DNA from 2 places in the Pseudoalteromonas sp. MTN2-4 genome. Region 2 is predicted to be linked to the other one. Evidence: riboswitches for the same ligand, from Rfam matches in the RefSeq annotation. Region 2 holds a riboswitch; the other holds the start of a gene.
The links. A riboswitch is a leader RNA that binds a small molecule or an ion and turns the genes downstream of it on or off. The one in region 2 is predicted to bind lysine.

Region 1: another riboswitch for lysine. It lies ahead of lysC (lysine-sensitive aspartokinase 3); the one in region 2 lies ahead of dapA (4-hydroxy-tetrahydrodipicolinate synthase).

The regions. Positions count from the first base shown of each region.
Region 1 is NZ_BTGK01000003.1:420,367-428,124, forward strand. Features, by position in the region: gene ACGHEH_RS10725 (sodium-dependent transporter) at 570-1,892, opposite strand; gene lysC (lysine-sensitive aspartokinase 3) at 2,086-3,432, opposite strand; lysine riboswitch at 3,514-3,687, opposite strand; gene nhaD (sodium:proton antiporter NhaD) at 3,818-5,065, opposite strand; gene ACGHEH_RS10740 (hypothetical protein) at 5,214-6,476, shown strand; gene ACGHEH_RS10745 (hypothetical protein) at 6,463-7,014, shown strand; gene ACGHEH_RS10750 (ATPase) at 7,011-7,758, shown strand, end outside.
Region 2 is NZ_BTGK01000005.1:52,750-60,507, forward strand. Features, by position in the region: gene ACGHEH_RS13195 (hypothetical protein) at 7-627, shown strand; gene ACGHEH_RS13200 (hypothetical protein) at 726-1,649, opposite strand; gene ACGHEH_RS13205 (hypothetical protein) at 1,731-2,654, opposite strand; gene ACGHEH_RS13210 (hypothetical protein) at 2,736-3,791, opposite strand; lysine riboswitch at 3,975-4,167, shown strand; gene dapA (4-hydroxy-tetrahydrodipicolinate synthase) at 4,282-5,166, shown strand; gene ACGHEH_RS13220 (2,3,4,5-tetrahydropyridine-2,6-dicarboxylate N-succinyltransferase) at 5,178-5,918, shown strand; gene ACGHEH_RS13225 (PLP-dependent decarboxylase) at 5,918-7,123, shown strand; gene ACGHEH_RS13230 (succinylglutamate desuccinylase/aspartoacylase family protein) at 7,132-7,758, shown strand, end outside.

The DNA of each region.
Region 1 (7,758 bases), on a different contig from region 2:
ATATTCATTAGAAAATAGCCAGTTTTTACTGGCTATTTTTTTGCGCCAAATCTACCTTAAAATTCCTTTCAAAACCCTATCTATCGAGCATAAAGAGTTTGTTAATTATGTAAAAAGGCCCTAATTATCCTTAAAGGTTGATAAACTGCAACTCGTAGCTTTAACTTCAGTTCCACAAAGAAGCCTATTACTTTTGGTTCTGCTAACAGCAGTTTAAACTCCTCTACACTTGGATCAGTTTCAACCTCAATCTATTTGAAATAAACCCAGTAACATTGCTTAAAAAGAAATCTACGCCATCAGACTATAATCTTCAGAAAAATAAAGAGAATTTACAGATCTATTTTGTGTGAGTGCAAGCCGTTTTAATTAAGATTAGCCGCTGTCATTTAATTTTTTATTTACAGCTTAGGTTATTCAAGTTTGGGCTTAACATTCTTAATTGGTTACTTTAATGAATTAATAAACATAAAAAAGCCCCAACAAATGTCAGGGCTGAATTATAAATTTTTATGTTTAAGGGCTTTGTGATTAATACAAACTTGCTTGGCTTTACTTAATCGTATTACCTATTTCAAAGCTACATTTACAAATACCGCAGTCATTAATACAGGGCATACAAAACGAACATATTGCGCAAAGTAATAATGGAAACCGCTACTTGCTTCTAAAAGCTTATTGCCTCTTTGCCACATCCAGCCGACTGTCAAAAAGTAGAACAGTCCCATTAAAGGTAATTGATATTGTGTGAACACACTGATAATCAAACCAAATAGCCATTCAAAATTAAGTATAATCGTCGTTGAAACCAACATAATCACTAGAGTTACCCAAATTGTGGCACTTTTTCGTTTCAAACCATGGTTTTCCACTAAAAAAGAAACGGGTATCTCAGTAGAAGATATTGTAGAAGTTAATGAAGCAATAGACATAAGTACGAAAAAGGTTAGACCTACAAATAGGCCTATTTGCCCCATATTCATAAATAGCTCTGGCAATACAGCAAAAATCAAGCGGCCTTCCCCGATCAGTTTACCATCTTGAAAAACCTCAACGCCACTTTGCTGCGCAACAAATATTGCAGGAATGATTAATAAACCTGCAAGAAAAGCAACACCAGTATCAAGCAAGGCAACACTCGCAGTTAATTTAGGTAAATTTTCATTTGGTTTTAAATACGAGCCATAGATCATCATGCAGCCAACCCCTAATGAAAGTGAGAAGAAAGCTTGACCCATAGCAGCAATAACCAAATCAGGATCTGTTACTTTTGAAAAATCTAGTACTAAATAAGCCTTAAAGCCTTCTATAGCACCGTCAAGCGTTGCCATATAACCAATTAAACCTATAAGTAATAACAATAATAAGGGCATTAATCTTCTCGACCATGCCTCTATACCAGACTTAACACCTTGCAAAATGATACTGGCAGTAAGCAACAACATAAGCGGGGTGAAAATGAAATTCCGCAATGTTGAGTCACCTTTTAAGAATTCTGCGAGTTTATTTAGTTCTAATAGCCTTGCAAGTGGTTCAAGTGAAAAGGACAGCATCCAACCAGCAACGATCGAATAAAAACTTAACATCACAATGGCACCACATAGGCCAACATAACCTGCAGCAGCACCCACTTTAGGATTGCTATCCTGCCATGCTTGTTTAAGTGCTTTAACTGGATTAGATTGTGCTTGGTGACCTATGTACAACTCAGTGTACAAAGCTGGTAATGCCAAAAGAAATATAACCACAAAGTACACTAATAAAAATGCACCACCACCATGGTTTGCAGCTTGGGTAGGAAAGCCCCAAATATTTCCAAGCCCTACAGCAGCACCAGCTGCTGCCAAAACAAAGCCTAGGCGACTTTGAAAGCCATCACGCAATTGAGCCATTTTGATATCTTTATGTTTTTGTTATAGACACGTGAGTATACGCAAGTTAAAACCCTTTGCGAAGCAACTGAGTTTAATAACATAGAGTTTATAGTTATGGTACTGACACTTTCTATCAAAAATTTGCATTAAAAAAGCGAGCTGAGTATTAATGCTCAGCTCGCTTGATAGAATTTAACAATGAAACGCCTTCTTAACACGCTTCTAGCAGTTGCGCATGTATCGACTGAACAACGTTATCTGATTCACTTTGTTCAACTAAAAAGCACAAATTGTGTTTACTTGCACCATGGCAAATTAATCGAATGTTAAAGTTTTTAAGTACATTCATAAAATTCACTTCGTGTTGACGAAGCTGGATCTCAGAACCAATCAGGGCAACCAAGGTCAGATTTGTCTCTACAGTTACATGACAGAATTCACTCAACTCTTCTAAACACGCTTGATCAAGTTCAGGTCTAGATGAACTCAATGCATTATCAAGTGTGATGGCAACACTGATCTCAGAAGTAGTGACCAAATCCACCGAGATATTATATTTACTTAAAATGGTAAAAATGCGTGCCAAAAAACCACTCGCCAACAACATTTCTGGGCTTTTAAGTGTCAACAGTATTTGGTTCTTTCGTTGTGTTACAGCTCTGATCCCAGCTTTTGATTCGGTTTCTTTTTCAATCCAAGTACCACCGGCTTGAGGTTCGCGACTAGAACCAACAAAGACCGCTATACCGCTTCGACTCGCAGGCAAAATGGTTGCTGGGTGTAATACCTTTGCACCGAATGTGGCCATTTCAGCCGCTTCATCAAAGCTCAATCGAGCAATCGGTGACGCTTTTTTACATAAACGAGGATCTGTGCTGAATATGCCTACAACATCTGTCCATATCTGTACGCTTTGTGCACCTATCGCTTCCGCCAATAATGCGGCGCTGTAATCTGAACCACCTCTGCCTAGCGTGGTTGTTTGCCCATACGTATCACTGCCAATAAAACCTTGTGTTACTAATACTTTGTCTGCAAGTTGTGGCAATAAATGCTGCTCTGCTGCGTTTGCAGTTGCACTCACGTCAGGCGTCGCTTTCCCAAACTGGTTATCAGTTTTAAGTACTTGGCGTACATCAAACCTATCAGCAGCAACCCCTTGATTACGTAATACTTGAGTGAATAGAAAAGAGGATAGTCGCTCACCGAAGCTAAGCATTTCATCACATTGCTGTGCACTTAACGCAGGTAGTTCAGCAAGCTGTTCAAACTCGCTAATTGTCTGAGAGAAGCCGATTGCTAAGTCTGCATCTAGTGTCAGTTTTTCTAAAATGGCGTCCTGGATATCAAGTACAGCTTTAACCAGAGTTTTACGCTCTGCTAAATCAGCTTTTTGCTGAGTTAGTGTCACTAGGTGATTAGTAACACCTGCACTGGCACTCACTACTACAATACGTACTTGATTATCATCATGAATAATTTGTGCACAGCGATGCATTGCTTCAAAATTGGCGACACTTGTACCACCAAACTTAGCAACTGTGAACTGGGAAGTCATTTTATCTCCTTTATGAACACTGTGTGTTCAACATCAATAAGGAGAACTCGGCAAGAATATACGGATAGATTTGATATGCTCATTGCCAGAAGCTCTCCACCATAAATCGGTGACAGTTCCGAGGATTCAGCCTCGTAAACCGAAAAATAACAGCGACGTACTGAAATTCTTCTCGGCGAACACTTCCCTCACTGACTGTCATCGGTATACGTCACCTCAAACCAGCTACCTAAGTTTCGCGCCTCTTCTGTTTATTTTGCGTAATCTAAGCTGAACTTAGGCAAAATAAAACCCGCACAAACGCAAGTTTGTGCGGGTTTTTAAAAAGTAACTTTTAGACGTCTAGGTGTCAAGTACTGTTTTAACTAATTTGTACTTAAAGCTTCTAAATCATCATGCCTGCGTAATAAGCACCTACATAACCTACTGAATAAGCTATAAGTAGATAAAAGAACATACGTAAGTAGCTAACAAATGTAAGAGCTTTAACCTTGTTCATTGCAATAATGCCTGCGGCAGAGCCGATGATTAGCATTGAACCACCAACCCCCGTTGCATAGGTAAACATTAGCCACTGCTGTGTAGACATAGTGATATCAGCTTTTAAAAGTGCCGCAGTTAAAGGCACGTTATCTACTGCTGCAGACATAATACCAACAATATAATTCGCATACTCGGGTTTAAGGTAATCATACAACTGAGTGAATTTAACTAAGAAACCCACTTCTTTTAGTGCACCTACCACAAGTAAAATACCAACGAAGAACAGCAGCGTGTCGTATTCTATCTCGCGAATGTAGTCAATAATTTTACGGTTTACGTCTTTTTTACGCATTAAGAACTGAGCAACTAAGAACATCAGAGACAAGCCAAATAACATGGTTAATAAAGGTGGCACTTGATACTCAACACTCAAGAATAAAGTTGAAAAGACCGTTAATGCAAAAATACACGCTATTGTTACATCCGTTTTCTCAATCCGACGTGTTTGTTCTTTTTCAAACACAATCGTTTCATTCATGCCAAAAGACAGCAATGTAGCCAACACGACTACGCTCACAATCGCTGGAGTCACGAGCAATAATAAGTCTGGAATGGTTACTTTATCGGCAAGAAATATCATAAGTGTTGTCACATCGCCTGTGATCAATGATACTCCTCCTGAGTTGACACTAAATATGATTAAAGTTGCATATTTAATAAGCTTCTTTGGGTCTAATTTCAGCGACATAACAACAGCTAATGAAATGAGCGTTGCTGTAATATTGTCTGAAATTGACGAAAATACAAAAGCGGCAATGCCAACCAGGAACATGAGTTTACGTTCGCTGATTTGTGATGGCATGACACGGTGCACGATATTTTGTATAAAGCCTTTAGAGTTTAGATAAGCAACGAAAGTCATGGTGGCCATTAAAAATAGCCACAAGGTTGCTATCTCTAATATGTTGTGGTTTAGCTCATGTTGCACATTTTCTGGGCTTTGACCATGTATCGGAGAGATAAAGGCGATAATCCAACATAAAGTACCAAAAAAAAGTGTAGTTTTGGCCTTGTTTACATGGATTATATCCTCTATAACGATGAGCACAAAAGCTATCGCTATCAGTGTTAGGATTATAGTAGTAACCATAATGCGTAAACAACCTGTGTTTAAAAATTAACAAAAATGGTGGGTAACGTAAGTCGGCGCAGATTCTAGCATTATAGGTATATGTAAGCTATCAATATAAGTATAAAATACGGTCTTTTTTCACAAAAAAGACACAAAGTGGAAAAATATGATCCCAGCGAATAAAGTTTTAAATACGCTCACTGAACACTGGTCTGCCATTGAGCTTTTGTTTAAACGTTTCAAAATGACTGATTTCAGCATCAAAGACGTTCAAAACATCATAAAAAACAAAAATCCTCATTGGAAAAGTGACAAAATATTCAAGGAAACTAATAAATTATTAAATCAGGAAATAATCATACCACTGGCTAAATCGTCACAATTAGAAATCAACAGAGCGATTGCAGAGTTCATCAGTTTTTTATTGCAAGAAGAAGACTTAGGACTCGCTGCAGAAATAACGGTTTTGGTTACTGATCTGGAACGACTCGGTAACCGCCTAGCACAATCCGGTGAAGATGGAGACTTTACTGAGTTACGTCGCTTTAGCCGCATTATGGACGAGCGAGTGCGTAAAATCGTCAAGCTGTTTAAACACAATGAAAACGCCATCTTTAACATTGTAGAGCAAGCAAAGTCTGATACTAGCCATGTTTCACTTCAAAAACGTTATAAAGCCGTGATAGAGGCATTCGACGAATATATTGAGCCTATGCTGGAAATGGTCGATATTCGAGGTGACTTTCATCGCTGCTTTAACCGCATAGAAATGCAAATTAGTGCTCAGATAGAACACATTGAACTCTTTGGCCGTGGAAGTGTTGATAAGCGCATGCTAGAACAACTTCGTACTCGTATTCTTGATATGCACCTAGTTGGTCGAGAAAGTCTGCGTAAGAGTGCTGATATGCTGATGCCATTGCGAGAAGAACTAAGACGTAACAACCTGATTACCCGTCAGGCATCTAAAGTTCTAGGTCTTATTCGTAAAAACGGCGTTGATCGAACAATTAGTGCCGTACAGCCTGAGTTTGTCTCTGATATTCAACGTTTTTCATTAGGCCAACAACGCCACATGGTTGCCTATATGGCAAGCCTAGTAGAATTTGAGCATGACGAATACGAACTCCCTGATCAAACCGACGTACCAGCCTATCAAAGCCCAAATATTCCAGATTACAATAATGTAAGAACAACTTTCGCAAAAACAGGCAAAAAACGAACGGCGATTTTAGGTTTCTTATCTGAACAGTACCCAGATCTCGAAGCCGATGAAATGCTGTTTTTATATCAAAAGTTAATCAACGATACAGATCTCGAATTACAACAGGACGAACAGCGTACAAGCGTTTCTATTTCGGGACAGACATTCAAACTGTATCCATTTAATGCCGCCAACAAGCAAGAACAAAAGAATGACAAACATTAATTTAACTGATTTATCAGAATTACAAGCCATCAATAAAAAATTGGTTAGCGGGTATCACATCAGCGAGCAAGACACCACCTTATGGCAGCAACTAGACCAAAACATTGATGCTTACCAAGCCTTATTTACTGCGCTAGGCCATGACCTTATTCATGATCCCCGAGGCTTTTACTATTTAGGTAGTGACGAGAGCACTCCAAACATGGGGAAGATTTCTCGTGCCATTGCATTAACTATCTATATTCTTATCGAGCATTATGCTAACCAAGGTAAAGATCCCCTTCGTGCCCTATTTAATAACATCGGCGACTTAGAGCTAATGCAAACGTTGGTACAAATGAATAAACATCTGTTTGACCAGCTCGAAATTTTTTCAGGCTCAGAACTTCGCAAAGACGTGTATTTACGCATGGTGCGCTTAGGGCTGGCTAAAGAAGTTGAGCAAGGCTTTATATTACTCGCGCCAGTTTATAGATATATAGATGCATTAATGGAAGTAAATGATAATAACTTTGACGAACTCGAGGAAGAAGTATGAGTAAGTTATATGGATTAAGTAAGCTTGCACTGTTAAATACGGCGGGCTATGCAAAATGTGTGATCCCGCTAAATAAGAGTGCCTCTATTTGTGCGCCGAACAATACTGGTAAAAGCTCGGTGATTAATGCGCTGCAATTTCCGTTGATCAACGACCTGCGTTTAACTGAATGGGATGGTCACGATTTAGAAGAAACACGTAAATTCTACTTCTCAAGCGATCAAAGTTACATTTTACTTGAAGCCAATCTACCCCACGGTGATGTCGTCATCGGTGTTGCAGGTTTAGGCAAGATTGCAGGTTATGCCCACCAGTTTTTCTGCTACCCGGGTAAGCTAGATTTAAACGACTTCACGCAAGACAAAAGTATTATTAAATATACCAAGCTGTTCAATCACCTTGAGAGCAAAGGCAAAAAAGCGGTCGAGTTAAAAGCACAAGAGCTAAATGCCCTACTCATTGGTGGCGCAACGCAATTTGATGGTGATATTAACTTGAAAATGATCCCATTAAATAACGTGCAGGATGCGTCTATTTATAAAGAGATTTTCAGACGAATTTTGAACTTGCATAAGTTAGGTGCTCAAGACGTAAAACGCTTTATGCTGCGTGTATTTGAACGTCATATGTCAAACTCAAAAGTCGATTTTTATGAAGTATGGCGTCGCGCTTTTGATAAAGTAAACCACTCTCGTCGCGAACTTGCTGCCCTTGAGTCAATGCAAGAGCCCATTGCAGCCCTTG
Region 2 (7,758 bases):
ACGACGATGAAAAAATTATTATTAGCTGCTTTAACCTCTGCTGTTATTTCTGCGCCAGTTTGTGCCGAAGACACGAGAACCATTGAACAATCATTTAATCTTGAAAACAGCACTGAATTAGAAATCGATTTTCCAGTCGGCAGCCTAGAAATGACGAGCTACGAAGGCGATCAAATTCAAGTCACAATTCGTTTAGAGCCAAAAGATAATGATGGCTGGTTTACTGACAAAGTAGACTTAAGTGCAGTACAACTCAAATCTTCGCGTCAACGCCAAGAGTTATCACTGTCTATTGATGATGATAATTTAGAGCAAACTTGGGAGGTCAAAGTGCCTAAAAGTATGCGTCTAGATGTTGAAGTCGGCGTTGGTAAAATTGAAATACAAGCACTTGAAAATACAGCGGATGTTGAAGTTGGTGTGGGTAAAGTGCGGATCGACACAGCCATTGATGACTTCAAACAAGTAAACCTTGAATCTGGTGTAGGAAAAACGAGTCTATCAGGCTTTGTAGGCAAAGCGCAGTCTCATAAGAAAATGGTCAGCTCACAAACAGAATACTTCGGCTCTGGGCAATACAACTTAGAAGTTGAAGTGGGTGTAGGCAATATCAAAGTGCGCCACTAAGCCACGGCACTTAAATTAACAAACTCCCTTTGCCCGGCCTTGCACCGGGCTTTTTGTTGAAGACTATAAAAGCCTTTTCCTAAATACTCTTATTTCGTTTATTCTGTCATCTCATCAACTATGGTCACTGTGCATCTATCACATTGCAACCCGGCATTTAATAACGCTTCTAGCCTTCTTAATACAAGATGATCTATTCTTTTATTCAGCAACTGAATAAAAGCTAGGTGATCTTTGGTCACATTGTGCCTGCCACTTAACAGCTCTTCAGCCGCCCCTTTAAGCTTAACGGTACCATCTGAGTCTACGGGGATTTTAATGCCATTGGGTAGATAAAACTCAACAACCTCAACTTTCCCTCTAGGATTGGAGTAAAGTGTGATTCTGTACCCATCAGGAGTGCTAAAGTGAAGCGGTCGATTTACTTTGGCCACAAAATCATTGCAATGCTGCCTCATCTTTGATGGTTCTCGCTCCAATGGAGCACCTTCTTGACCGCAAGTAGTGTCATAATCAATGAAACCCCATTCATCTACAATAACTTCACTCCCCAAGTCATTGAGAGCACGGTTGCGGTACTCTTGCACAACTTCTTTGTTGCTGTATTTTTCTATAAATTGCTCGGTTGCTACCCTAGGTGAAACGGCACGCTCTATATCTGCCTTTGCTGCACCATGGATGCCTGTCTCACTTATAAAGCGTATACGCGTTACCGGATGCAATATATCTTGGCCATCTGGGCCTTCTGCCCATTCTTGGTCTTTATATACGTGAAATTTAAAATGCGTGACCGTGTTGCTGGTGTCAGATTGAATAACATAGTTGAGTATGGCACTGTCACTGTCTAACAGCGCTTCTGGCGCATCATTTTCTGCTAAAAAACGACTATATTCACGTTGCTTGCTAACTTGACTGCATAAGGCCGAGCCCGTGTCCCAACACCCTATGACTTCTAACTTATCTTTACCGAATGATAAAAACGATATAAACAATAGAGTTGATATAAGTAATTGCTTGATCATTTCCTTTATCCTCAGCCCGGCCTTGCACCGGGCTTTTTGTTAAAGGCTATAAAAGCCTTTTCCTAAATACTCTTATTTCGTTTATTCTGTCATCTCATCAACTATGGTCACTGTGCATCTATCACATTGCAACCCGGCATTTAATAGCGCTTCTAGTCTTCTTAATGCAAGGTGATTCATTCTTTTATTCATCAGCTGAATAAAAATCAGGTTATCTTTGGTCACAGTATACCTGCCACTTAACAGCTCTTCAGCCGCCTCTTTAAGCTTAACATTACCATCTGAGTCTACGGGGATTACAATGCCATTGGGTAGTCTAAACTCAACAACCTCAACTGCTCCGTTGGGGTTAGGGAAAAATATGATTTTGTACCCATCAGGAGTGTTAAAACGAAGCGGTCGGTTTACTTTGGCCACAAAATCATTGCAATGCTGCCTCATCTTTGATGGTTCTCGCTCCAGTGGAGCACCTTCTTGACCGCAAGTAGTGTCATAATCAATGTAACCCCATTCATCTACAATAACTTCACTCCCCAAGTCATTGAGAGCACGGTTGCGGTACTCTTGCACAGCCTCTTTGTTGCTGTATTTTTCTATAAATTGCTCGGTTGACACCCTAGGTGAAACGGCACGCTCTATGTCTGCCCTTGCTGCACCATGGATGCCTGTCTCACTTATAAAGCGTATACGCGTTACCGGATGCAATATATCTTGGCCATCAGGGCCTTCAGCCCACTCTTGGTCTTTATAAACTTCGTATTTAAAATGCGTGACCGTGTTGCTGGTGTCAGATTGAATGACATAGTTGAGTATGGCACTGTCACTGTCTAACAGCGCTTCTGGCGCATCATTTTCTGCTAAAAAACGACTATATTCACGTTGCTTGCTAACTTGACTGCATAAGGCCGAGCCCGTGTCCCAACACCCTATGACTTCTAACTTATCTTTACCGAATGATAAAAACGATATAAACAATAGAGTTGATATAAGTAATTGCTTGATCATTTCCTTTATCCTCAGCCCGGCCTTGCACCGGGCTTTTTGTTAAAGGCTATAAAAGCCTTTTCCTAAATACTCTTATTTCGTTTATTCTGTCATCTCATCAACTATGGTCACTGTGCATCTATCACATTGCAACCCGGCATTTAATAGCGCTTCTAGTCTTCTTAATGCAAGGTGATTCATTCTTTTATTCATCAGCTGAATAAAAATCAGGTTATCTTTGGTTACATTGTACTTGCCACTTAACAGCTCTTCGGCCGCCTCTTTTAACTTAACGCTACCGTCTGGGTCTACAGGGATTTTAATGCCATTGGGTAGATAAAACGAAACAACCTCAGCTTCTCCGTTGGGGTTAGGGAAAAGTATGATTTTGTACCCATCAGGAGTGTTAAAGTGAAGCGGTCGGTTTGCCCTAATAGTCACTTTTTGGGCTTGTGTATAATCTACTTTCGCCTCAAGACCAGCACTAATAATCCCTTCAATACCTGACTCTACATTGCCTGCTATCGATTCTGTGGTAGAAATTAGCAACTCGATCTCTTTTACTCCCGAGAACATACCAATACTGACCATAAAATCATGGCAATTTTGCCTCATGTTCCAAGCCTCTCGCGCTAACACATGAATACCTGTCGGCCCGCAAGCAGAGTCATAATCTATATACCCATTGGAGTCTCTAATAACCTCACTTCCCGAACCATTAACAGCCCCTTTGTTGCCGTATTTTTCTATAAATTGCTCGGTTGCCACCCTAGGTGAAACGGCACGCTCTATGTCTGCCTTTGCGGCACCATAAATGCCAGTCTCACTTATCATGCGTATACGCGTTACCGGATAGAACATATCATGACCATCTGGGCCTTCTGCCCATTCTTGGTCTTTATATACGTGAAATTTAAAATGCGTCACCGTATTGCTGGTGTCAGATTGGATTACATAGTTGAGTATGGCACTGTCACTGTCTGACAGCGCCTCTGATGCGTCAGTTTGTGCTAAAAAGCGACTATATTCACGTTGCTTGCTAACTTGACTGCATAAGGCCGAGCCCGTGTCCCAACACCCTATGACTTCTAGTTTATCTTTACCGAATGATAAAAACGATATAAACAATAGAGTTGATATAAGTAATTTACTGGTCATATTTCCTTTCCTTATTGAATAACCAACTAATAATTTTACAACAAAATTAAAATAAATGTAACAATTACACTTAAAAATCAAACAAACGTTGATTATAACGAAGATACTTGACACCTAGACGGCTAAAATGTTTCAATGCCGCCTCACCCTATTTGAGCGCAGTGGAGCATTGACTCGGCTGCCAGGGCTGGAAGAGGTGCGTTATTCAGGTAGCGCGGTTGAGGAGAGCAAACTCCATTGATGCCGTAGCGAGGGGAATTAACGCCGAGAAGCAAGCGTATTTGCTAGACGTTTACTTCGGGCGACTGGGCTGAATCCCAGCGACTGTCACCAATTGCGCAAGGCGCAAGAATTTTGGTGGAGAGCTTCTGGTCTTAGAATAAATAAGGCCAGTTTGCCTTATCTTTTTTAAGTCCATTGCTCTTCGAATTTTAATTGTTCGAAGTATGGACACCCTCCTTACTCCGAACATGCTATAAGTTCGGTAGAGATGAAATCACAATACGATTTATCCAACTATCCTTTATGGACAGCTTTGGTGACGCCTTTTGACGCGCAAGACCAAGTTGACTTTGACACACTCACAACACTCGTTCGTCAGCAAGAACACGCTGGCAATGGCATTTTGTTGCTTGGTAGCACAGGTGAAGGCTTAGCCCTTACCCTGCCTGAACAACAAGCGATTGTTGAATTTGTTTGTAACTTGACCCCTAACGTCCCCCTTATGGTCGCGGTAGGTGGTATCAACTTACAAGAACAATTAGCTTGGGTTGAGTTTTGCAATCAGCACCCTATTCACGCTTACCTACTTGGTTCACCGCTTTATGCTAAGCCGGGTGTAATTGGTCAGACTCAGTGGTTTGATGCATTACTTAACGCCACTGACTTACCTTGTATGCTTTACAACGTACCGGGTCGCAGTGCCGTCGAAGTGTCACCACAAGTACTAAAGAATCTTGCACACCACGACAACTTATGGGCGTTAAAAGAAGCCAGCGGTGACATCAGTAAATTTGAGCAATTCCGTGAAGCTGCACCTGAACTGGCTATTTATAGCGGCGACGATGGGTTGATCCCCTACTTTGCTCAGGCAGGCGCAAAAGGCCTTGTCTCTGTTGCAGCCAATGCTTGGCCAGAGCAAACCGCTGAGTTTGTGCGTCGCGCTTTAGCAGGTACTTATCCGAACTTATTCACCACCTGGACGCAAGCTGTAAATAGCTTGTTTAGTGTCGCCAACCCAATTCCTGTGAAAGTGCTCATGCACCAACAGGGAACTCTGGCAACACCGAATCTTCGTCCTCCTCTTACGCACCTAGAACTGCAATGTAATGCAGCGATTGAGCGTGCAAACGACACAATTTTATCTTGGAATTAAGGCAGTAAAACATGAGCTGGTTAGAACTATTAAACAATTTAGAAAACGGTAGCGTACGTGCGGCAACTCAAGACGAGCAAGGCAACTGGCACGCCAACGTGGAAGTAAAACAAGGCATTTTAGAAGCATTCAGAAACGGCACGAACGTTGAGTTCCCAGGTGGCTTTGTAGATAAAGACAACTTAGCACCACAAGGTTTCAATGCAGAACAAAACGTACGTATGGTACCAGGTGGCTCAAGTGTACGTCGCGGCGCCTATGTGGCCTCAGGCACCATCATTATGCCACCAGCGTATGTAAACATAGGTGCATTCATCGATGAAGGTACTATGGTAGACAGCCATGCGCTAGTTGGCTCATGTGCACAAGTAGGTAAAAACGTTCACCTAAGTGCAGCTGTGCAACTAGGTGGTGTATTAGAGCCTGTTGGCGCTAGCCCAGTTGTGATCGAAGATGATGCGTTCATCGGCGCTGGTTGTGTGATCGTTGAAGGTGTGGTTGTTAAGAAAGGGGCTGTACTTGCACCAGGTGTCCGTTTATCTGCAACCATTCCTGTTTACGACTGTGTGAACGAGCGCGTCTTAGAAAAAGGCGAGCCAATTCCTGAGAATGCGATTGTTATTCCGGGCTCTCGTCCGTCTTCAAGTGCATGGGGCCGCGAGCAGGGCTTAAGCATGTCATGTGCTTTAATTGTTAAATACCGCGATGAGCAAAGCGATGCGTCTTTAATCCTTGAAGAGGTATTACGCTAATGAGCTTTTTGAGCACACAGCTACGTCAGCATATCACTGCGATCAGTGAGCAGAACGACACACCGTTTTTTGTCTATGACCTAGATGCGTTATACGCGCATTTGAAACCACTGACAGAGCAATCTGTGGTGAAGTTATGGTATGCAGTTAAAGCCAATCCACTTTCTAAGGTGATCCAAACTTTAGATAAAGCGGGCTTCGACTTTGACGTAGCAAGCAGTGGCGAACTTGACCAAGTATTGCGTCAAGGCGTGGCTGCTAACCGTGTGCTCAACACCGGACCTGCTAAATCTAAAAAGCAGATCCAACACTTTTTGTCACAAGGTGTACGCACTTTTGTGGCAGAAAGCTTAAATCAAGTAGCTTGGTTAAACCAAGCTGCGACAGAACATCAGGTGCAGTTGCGCATTCTACTGCGTGTGCAATTGCGCTGGCCCGATGGCGAAAAGAACCCACTTGGTGGTGACAGCTTAACACCATTTGGTTTAGGGCTTGAAGAGTGGCAACAGCTGAGTATTCAAGACTATCCTGCACTTAACTTTGTTGGCCTGCATATTTTCCAATGGGGCAATATGCTTAGCACCGAAAAACTGGCAGAGCTGTGGTCGCAAATGGTCGCGCCACTGACCGATTTGGCAGCGCAACTCGGATTTACATGCCAAATTTTAGATTTAGGTGGCGGTTTAGGTATTCCTTACACTACCGATGCTGATCGCCTCGCTTGGCCTAAATTAGTCGATGCACTGGCAACCATTAAAGCCGCGGCTGGGGTTGAAGAACTGTGGATGGAGCTAGGCCGTTATGCGGTAGGTGAAATCGGCCATTATGTAAACCCTGTGGTTGAGCAAAAGCTTAACTATGGTGAGCACCAGCTTATCGTCGCAGGTGGTATTAATCACGTATTACGCCCTGCTGTGACAAACCAAGCTTTTCCGGGTGAATTATTACGCCAATCTAGCGCACCATCACAAGACTTCCTAGTACATGGTCCATTGTGTACCGCACTCGACAGCTTGGGTAAGCACTCACTACCTGAAGATATTAACGAGCACGACTGGGTGGTATTCAGTCAATGTGGTGCTTATGGGTATACCGAAAGTATGCCGTTCTTTTTATGTCATGAATTGCCTGCTGAATACGTGATTGAGCAAGGCCAAGTTGTCTGCGTGCGTGAAAGCCAAAACGCCGCAAGTTATTTAGTGTAGGTGCTCCCATGAATACAATTACTCAAGAACATATTCAAGTTGGTGAAATCGCCAATGGCTTACCTTTAACCATTCCTGTGTATCGTTTACAAGGCAATGGCAGCGGCCCTAAAGTGTATATTCAAGCCAATATGCATGGCGCAGAAGTGCAAGGTAATGCGGTTATTTACCAATTGCTTGAGCAGCTAAAAACACAAACACTGGCTTCAGACATCACCTTAGTGCCTTATGCGAATCCGATCGGTTGTAATCAAAAGTCGGGGGAGTTTACTTTAGGTCGTTTTGATCCGATCACCGGCACCAACTGGAACCGCATGTATCACGATCACAGCAAGTTGATCGAGTCATTTGTAAGCGAACATTTAGATGCGCCAGAAGATGAGATCAAAGCAAAGTTCCGCGCTCTGCTTGTTGATCAGACCCAAGCATTTCTAGATCAACCCGCTTATCGCGTGAATACCGGCAAACGGATCGCTGTGACCTTGCAGCGTTTAGCGCATGAAGCTGACATAGTGTTAGATCTTCATACCGGTCCGATCTCAGCAAAGCATTTGTACTGTCCGGAATATGCGAAAGCCAGTGCGAGCTACTTTGACATTAAACACGTGCTGTTGATCCCCAATGAATTTGATGGC